One region of the Hypnocyclicus thermotrophus genome, then DNA from elsewhere that is predicted to be linked to it. Evidence: riboswitches for the same ligand, from Rfam matches in the RefSeq annotation. Region 1 holds a riboswitch; the other holds the start of a gene.

Region 1 (4,447 bases):
ACTCAAATATAATATCAAATATTATTGATAATCTAGACTCTAAAAATATTCAAAAATCTCAAATAAACTTTTTTAAATCACTTAAAACCCTTATATTAAATCATAACGAAAATATAATTACATTAAACGATATTCCAAATAGTATAAAAAATGAATTTGTTGGTAAAAATAATGAATTTATAACTACAATTTATCCTAAACACGACTTATGGAATGAAGATTTTCAAAAAAAATTTTTAACTGAAATAGATAATGTTAATAAAAATAATAGTGGTACCGCTAAAATATTTATTAAAGTTGTTGAAGCCGAAAAAACTGAAGGAAAAAAAGTTCTTATTTATACTGTTATTGCTATATTTATAGTTTTATTATTTGATTTAAAAAGTTTTAAATATGCAATATTTGCACTTCTTCCTATGCTTATAACTATACTTGCTATATTAGGAATAATGGGATGGACTGGTTTTAAATTTGATGTTGTAAATATCATTGGTATTCCATTAATTATTGGTATAGGTGTTGATGATGGTGTTCATTTAATTCACCGATATTTGCAGGAAAAAGATTTATTAATTACATTTAGAAGTACTGGAAAAGCTATTACACTAACTACTCTTACCACTGTATTTGCCTTTGGTACTCTAATGTTTGCAAAATATCGTGGCTTTATTGGTTTTGGGTTTTTACTCAGTTTAGGAGTAACTCTTGCATATTTATTTACTTTATTTTTACTAGTTTCATTAATTGCTATCTTCGATAAAATAACATTTAAATAGGAGGCTTTAAAATGAAAAAATTTATTTTTATGTTTCTAATAATATTTTCAATAACTACCTTTTCTAAAACAACTATAAATGAAATATTAAAAAATATTAAAAAAAACAATAATTATAATAGTAGTTTTCAAATATCTACTATGAAAATAGAAAAAAATGGAAAAATAACATCTAGTATGATTTTTGAGTCATATTCAAAAAAAATAAATAATAATACTTTCCAATTAATGAAATTTACTTCTCCAAGTAGATTAACGGGTACATCTATACTTTCCAAAAATGGAAATACATGGTATTATAATAAAAGAACAAATAGAGTAAGACTTTTATCTAAAAGTGCGAAAAATGGAAACCTTATGGGCTCTAGTTTTTCATATGATGATATGGATTTTGATTATGAAAAAGATTTTAACTCTATTTTATTAAAAGAAGATAAAAAGTATTATTATTTAAAATTAGTTCCAATAGATAAAAATAAAAAGTATAGTTATATTATTTCCAAAGTAAATAAATTTAATTTCACCGAAGAATTGATAGAATATTATGATAAAAATAATTTTTTATACAAAAAATTAGAAATAAATGATTATACTAAAAAAGGTAATTATTTAATTCCTAAAACTATGAAAATGACTGATATTATAAATAATAAATCTACATATATTATTTCTGATATCTCTACAATAAAATTAAATATAAATATTAAAAATACTTTATTCTCAGAAAAAAACTTAAAAAAATAAGGAGCGTTAAAAATGAAGAAAAAAATAATTTTATTATCAGTATTTATGTTAATTTTTTTTAATGGTTTTGCTACTACTTCTCTTAAAACAAAATTAACAATAAATAATTCAAAAATTAAAAATTTAGAAAGCACCTCAAATAGTAAAGCTAAGTTTTTTCTTTATAACGATGATTTTGAAAACAGTTTAATTGATATTGAATATTCATTGTATACAGAAAATAATTCAAAAAATAATAAAAATTCTCTTGATTTAGCAAGAATAAAATTAGTTCAAAACAATATAGAAATTATTTTTGGAAAAACTAGATTAGGTTGGGGACAAGGTTTTAATTTTAATCCTATTGATATTTTCAATGAAACTCCTGCAGGATCTGCATTTGATTCTAATTATGAAAAAGAAGCTAGAAATAGTATAACTTTTACTAGTTACTTACAAAATGATGATAGCTTAGAGTTTGTTTACGCTGGGAATTATAATAATAATTCTATTTCTAAAGATATCGAATATGGAATAAGATATAAACAATTTATATTTAATACTGATTTTGAATTTATATATGCAAAAAGAGGTAAAGAACTAAAACCTTATGAAACATTAATTCCTAGTGATATATATGGTGCTTCTATTAAAACAACTATTCCTTATATTAATTATGGGTATTGGATAGAAGGAAACTATAGTGCAGCTGATAATATTTATACTTTTATTACAGGTATCGATAATTATTTTTGGGAAAATTATTATTTCAATATTGAATATTATCAAAATGGGTATGGAAAATCAGATAAAAATTTTTATGACAACAATGATTTAAACAAAATAAATTATAATATACCAATCGGAACAGATTATTTGATTCCATCATTCAAATACGAAATGAATGAATTATTTTCTACTACATTTTTTTCATTTATAAATATAAATGACCGTAGTTTTACTATTGGAAATAGCAGTGATTATTATTATAATGATTTAATTAGTTTTAATCTTACTGAATTTTTCTTTAATGGAGAAAAAAATAGTGAATATTATTTAACAAAATCTACTTATGGAGATTATGGAATTTCTTTTACAATAACAGCAGACTTTTAAAATTATTAATTAAAACTGTTAATGTATTTGACATTTTTTAATTAATAAAGTAAAATATATCAAAATTTAATATCACGGTTGAAGATATAGGGAGAGAACCATAATTTTGGTCACCGAAGAAGTAATACTTTCAGGTAAAAGAACCTATATTGGACGAACCTCTGGAGAGATCCAAAAGGACACCGAAGGAGTAACGCTCTCAGGTAAAAGGACAGAGGATATTTTTAAATTAGTTATTTTTAAAAATATCTTTTCTTTTTATTTGGCAGTTTTTTAACTGCTTTTTTTTATAGGCAAATAACTTTAATATATTTTAGGAGGAATCACTATGCAAGGAAAAATAGTTATAACTGTAATTGGCGATGATAAAGTAGGAATAGTTTCTGAAGTATCATTAAAACTTAAAGAATTAAAGTGTAATATTATCGATATTTCTCAAACAATTTTTGAAAACGAAATTTTTGCTATGATTATGTTAGTTGAAATAAAAGATTCTACTTTTGATTTTAATAAAATAAAAGAAAAATTAAAATTATTAGAAGAAAAAATAGGTGTAAAAGTTTATGTTCAACATGAAGATATTTTTAAAGCTATGCATAAAATTTAATAAATTTATTTAGGAGGCAAAAATGCACATTTTAGCAAATTCAAATGAAATATTAGAAACAATTAAAATGGTTGATATGCAAAATCTCGATATAAGAACTGTTACATTAGGTATTAGTTTACTTGATTGCATAAATAGTGACCATAAAAAAACTTGCGAAAATATATATAATAAAATATTAAAATATGGAAAAAATTTAGTAAATATAGCTGATGCCGTCTCAAATAAATACGGCGTTCCTATTGTAAATAAAAGAGTTTCTGTTACTCCAATTTCAATAATTGCTGGTGCTACTGATGCTGAGGATTATACTGTCTTTGCAGAAACTTTAGATAAAGCTGCAAAAGATATTGGAGTAGATTTTATTGGTGGATTTTCTGCTCTTGTAGAAAAAGGATTTACAGAAAGCGACTTAAAATTAATAAATTCTATTCCTAATGCTCTGACTGTTACCGAAAGAGTTTGTTCCTCTGTAAATGTAGGATCTACAAAAGCTGGAATAAATCTTGATGCTGTTAAAATGCTTGGTAAAACAGTAAAAGATTTAGCTTATAATACAAAAGAAAAAGATGGATTGGGTGCTGCAAAATTTGTTGTATTTACAAATGCTGTAAGTGATAACCCCTTTATGGCTGGTGCTTTTCACGGAGTTGGTGAAGGTGAAGTTGTATTAAATTTAGGAATTAGTGGACCTGGCGTTGTAAGAGCAGCTCTTAATAAAATAGATAAAAAAGCTGATATTAGCGTAATTACTGAAGAAATAAAAAAAATAAGTTTTAAAATAACAAGAATGGGAGAATTAGTAGGAAAAGAAGTTGCTAAAAATCTTGGTGTTGAATTTGGAATAATTGATCTATCACTTGCTCCTACTCCTGCAATTGGGGATAGTGTAGGTAATATTCTAGAAGAATTTGGATTAGAGTCTGTAGGTGCTTATGGAACTACTTTAGCTCTTGCTATTTTGAATGACGCAGTGAAAAAAGGTGGTGCTATGGCTGCTACTAGAGTTGGGGGATTAACTGGTGCTTTTATCCCTGTAAGTGAAGATCAAGGAATGATTGCTGCTGCTAGTAAAGGTTATCTTACTTTAGAAAAACTTGAAGCTATGACTTGTGTTTGTTCTGTTGGTTTAGATATGATAGCAATACCTGGTGATACTCCTGATTATGTTATATCTGGCCTTATAGCTGATGAAATGGCGATAGGAATGGTAAATAACAAAACAA
Region 2 (4,447 bases), 120 kb from region 1:
TTAATTTGGCTTTAAATGCAGCTTTAAATGAAAATAAATCAGTTTTAATATTTTCACTTGAGATGTCAAATTCTCAAATATTTCAAAGATTATTAGCAATTGAATCAAAAATTCCATTAAATAAAATAAGAAATGGATTTATTTCAGAAGATGAATGGGGACATATAGCATTAGCTACTGGGAAATTAGCTAATACAGATATACAAATAGCTGATGTACCTAATGTTACTGTACTTGAGATACGTGCTATGGCTAGAAGACTTAAAGCTGCAGGTAAATTAGATATGATACTTATAGATTATTTACAATTGATAAAAGGATCTGGTAGAACAGAAAGTAGACAACAGGAAATCTCTGATATCTCAAGATCATTAAAAGGTATAGCGAGAGAGCTAGATGTACCTGTAATAGCTTTATCACAGTTATCGAGAGCTCCTGAGCAAAGAGCGGATAGAAGACCAATGTTATCAGATTTGAGAGATTCTGGAGCAATAGAGCAAGATGCAGATATGGTAGTATTTCTGTATAGAGATGAATATTATAATGAAGATAGTGAAGATAAAGGTTTAGCAGAAATAATTATAGGAAAACAAAGAAATGGACCTGTTGGAACAATAACTTTAAAATACTTTAATGAAATAACAAAATTTGCAGATTATACAGCACAAATTAAATAACTTTAAAATTTAGAAAGGGTAAAAAAATGAAAAAAGCGGAATTATTAGCACCTGCTGGAAATATGGAAAAATTAAAAATGGCATTTCATTACGGAGCAGATGCATGTTTTTTAGGTGGAAAATTATTTAATCTAAGATCTGGAAGTAATAATTTTTCAAATGAGGAGATAAAAGAGGCAGTTGAATATGCACATAATATAGGGAAAAAAATATATGTAACATTAAATATAATAGCTCATAATCAACAAGTAGATATGATGGTTCCATATATTAAATTTTTAGATGAAGTAGGAGTAGATGGAGTTATAGTAGCTGACCTTGGAGTATTTCAACTTGTAAAAGAAAATAGTAATTTAAAAATAAGTGTGAGTACTCAAGCAAGTAATACAAATTGGCGATCAGTAAAAATGTGGAAAGAACTTGGTGCAAGTAGAGTAGTGCTTGCTAGAGAAGTTTCACTAGAAGAGTTAAAAGAAATAAGAGATAGAGTGCCAGATATTGAAATAGAAGCCTTTGTACATGGAGCAATGTGTATATCAATATCAGGGAGATGTCTATTAAGTAACTATATGACAGGAAGAGATGCTAATGGTGGCGATTGTGCACAGGCGTGCAGATGGAACTACAATTTGGTTGAAGAAAAGCGACCAGGAGAATATTATCCAATATATGAAGATGAGACAGGAACACATATATTTAATTCAAAAGATTTATGTACAATAGAATTTATTGATAAAATACTTGATATTGGAGTAGATAGTTTAAAAATTGAAGGAAGAATGAAAGGGATATATTATGTAGCAAATGCTGTAAAAATATATAGAGAAGCATTAGATAGCTATTATAGTGGAAATTATCAATATAATCCAAAATGGTTAGAAGAATTACAGACAATAAGTCATAGATTATATACGCATGGATTTTATTTTGGAACGCCAGATGAAAGTGCTCAAAATTATAACGATAGAAATTCATATAGTCAAACACATAAATTGGTAGCAAAAGTTTTAGAAAAATTAGATAATAATGAATATATATTGGGAATAAGAAATAGATTGGAAGTTGGGGAAGAATTAGAAGTAGTAAAACCATCTAGTGAAATAGAAAAAATAATATTACCTAAAATGATAAACATGAAAACTGGAGAAGAAATTAATAAAGCACATCCTAACATGACTGTAAAAATAACACTAGAAAACGATTTAAATGTAATGGATATGATACGACAAAAAATATCTTGACACAGTAATAAAAAATTAGTATAATTGTCCGTATAATAGAATACGGTTGAAGGTATAGGGAGAGAACTTTTAAGTCACCGAAGAAGTAAATCTTTCAGGTAAAAGGACCTATATTGGACGAGCCTCTGGAGAGATCCAAAAGGACACCGAAGGAGTAACACTCTCAGGTAAAAGGACAGAGGATTTGGCAATTATAGTATTTATAATATTTTTATAGTTGTTAAATTTTAGAGGCTAAATAATTATATTTAGCCTTTTTTTATTTATAATCGTTTATTCTAATAAACATATTTAGGAGGGAAAAATGTTAGAATTACTTAACAAAATTGATTCAATAATTTGGGGTCCACCATTACTTATTTTACTTATGGGAACAGGGATATATTTAACTGTAAAATTAAATTTGCTACAAATACTAAAATTACCATTAGCATTAAAGTATATTTTTATGAAAAATAATGATAAAGAAGAGGGAGATGTATCTAGTTTTGCAGCTCTTTGTACTGCATTATCAGCAACTGTTGGAACAGGAAATATAGTTGGTGTAGCAACTGCAATAAAATTAGGTGGTCCAGGAGCTATGTTTTGGATGTGGCTAGCCGCATTTTTTGGAATGGCTACAAAATATGCTGAAGGACTTCTTGCAGTAAAATATAGAAAAATTGATGAAAATGGACAGATGTCTGGCGGTCCAATGTATTATATTCAAAATGGATTAAATAATAAAGTATTGGCAAAAATGTTTGCTATATTTGGAATAGCAGTAGCATTTTTTGGGATAGGAACTTTTGCACAAGTAAATGCAATTACAACTGCTTCTACAATATTATTTAAAGTATCTCCAACAGTTGTAGGAATAATACTAACAATTTTAGTAGCATTGGTAACTCTTGGTGGAATAAAAAGTATATCAAAAGTAGCAGAAATAGTAGTACCTGTGATGGCAATATTATATGTATTAGGTTCTTTGATAGTAATAATAATGAATTTTGATAAAGTACCTGGAGCGATAGGGCTTATATTTAAAAGTGCTTTTACTAAAACGGCAGCATTTGGAGGATTTGCCGGTTCTACACTTATATTAGCATTAAGAAGTGGAGTTGCAAGAGGAGTATTTTCAAATGAATCAGGGCTTGGATCTGCGCCAATAGCTGCAGCTGCAGCTAAAACAAATTCGGCAGTTAGACAGGGTCTTATATCTATGACAGGAACATTTTTTGATACAATTATTATTTGTTCTATGACAGGGCTTATACTGGTTCTTACTGGTGCGTGGACTAGTAAACTTAAAGGTGCAGAATTAACAAGATACGCATTTTCTATTGGTTTAAATAATTTTGGAGAAATAGTAGTTTTACTAGGATTAATATTTTTTGCATTTACAACTATAATAGGGTGGAATTATTATGGTGAAAGATGTACAGAGTATTTATTTGGTGTAAAAGGTATAAAAGGATATAAATATATATTTATAATTTTGATAGCAATAGGTCCATATTTGAAATTAGATTTGATTTGGATATTAGCAGATATTGTTAATGGATTAATGGCTATTCCAAATTTAATAGCAATATTAGGTTTACGAAAAATTATAATAAACGAAACAAATATGTATTTTAATAATTTAAAATATAGTTATGTAAACAAATAAAAAGTTCCCCTAATTTTAGGAGAACTTTTTATTTATTACTAATTGAAGTTGCATTTTTTATAAGATCATCAAATTCATCAAGACTATAAGGTGAAAGTTCTATACTGCTCATATTGTACTCTAAAATATAATCTTTTTTATTTTTTGTATTAAAATTTTCTAATTTAGATTTTATTCTTTTATAGACAATTTTTGCTTGAGGTTCTCTACATCGTGATAATGCAATAACAAATTCGTCACCACCCATTCTAAAAGCTATGTCAGAATCTCTAATAGACTCTAATAAAATTTGACCTGTTGTTGCTAACACTAAATCCCCTTCACTATGACCATAATCGTCATTTATTTTTTTTAAATTCTTTATATCTATAAAAAATAAAGTCATATAATCTTTACTTCTTTTTAAAAGTTTACGATTTAATTCAAAAATATCTATTCCACCTTGTCTATTGTATACTCCTGTTAAAGCATCATATACAGTATTTTTCTTAAGTTCATAAGATAATTTATTTGATTTTGATATATAATATGAAATCAAAAGAGATAAAAGTAAAATAAAAATTAAAGTGTATCTATATATAGTTGTTTTATTAAATATTAAATTATTTAGTGTATTAGTTAGATAATTTGAACTATATCTTGAAACTAAATATATTATATTAAAATTATTATTAGAGAATATATTTGAATTATCAATTTTTTTACTACTAATAATTCCATTTTGTGTCTCAAATTGTGATTTTTCATAAGAATTAATTTTTTCCCATTCTTCTTTAAATTGTGTTTTAAAATTATAAATATTATTATTAATAAAATTTCCATCTTTATTTAAAAAATAAATTTGACTCTGACTTTTTTCAAAATATACAGATAATTCT

Evidence for each region. Region 1 has a riboswitch for glycine ahead of EV215_RS04800 (ACT domain-containing protein). Riboswitches for the same ligand answer to the same signal wherever they lie in the genome.
Region 2: linked by a shared signal. The riboswitch ahead of EV215_RS04220 (alanine/glycine:cation symporter family protein) and the one ahead of EV215_RS04800 (ACT domain-containing protein) in region 1 are both predicted to bind glycine.

What each region holds. Positions count from the first base shown of each region.
Region 1 is NZ_SOBG01000003.1:261,558-266,004, forward strand. It holds gene EV215_RS04785 (efflux RND transporter permease subunit) at 1-776, shown strand, start outside; gene EV215_RS04790 (outer membrane lipoprotein-sorting protein) at 788-1,519, shown strand; gene EV215_RS04795 (hypothetical protein) at 1,532-2,614, shown strand; glycine riboswitch at 2,693-2,770, shown strand; glycine riboswitch at 2,773-2,832, shown strand; gene EV215_RS04800 (ACT domain-containing protein) at 2,943-3,221, shown strand; gene EV215_RS04805 (PFL family protein) at 3,244-4,447, shown strand, end outside.
Region 2 is NZ_SOBG01000003.1:141,043-145,489, reverse strand. It holds gene dnaB (replicative DNA helicase) at 1-677, shown strand, start outside; gene EV215_RS04225 (peptidase U32 family protein) at 704-1,918, shown strand; glycine riboswitch at 1,965-2,038, shown strand; glycine riboswitch at 2,041-2,100, shown strand; gene EV215_RS04220 (alanine/glycine:cation symporter family protein) at 2,223-3,569, shown strand; gene EV215_RS04215 (GGDEF domain-containing protein) at 3,598-4,447, opposite strand, start outside.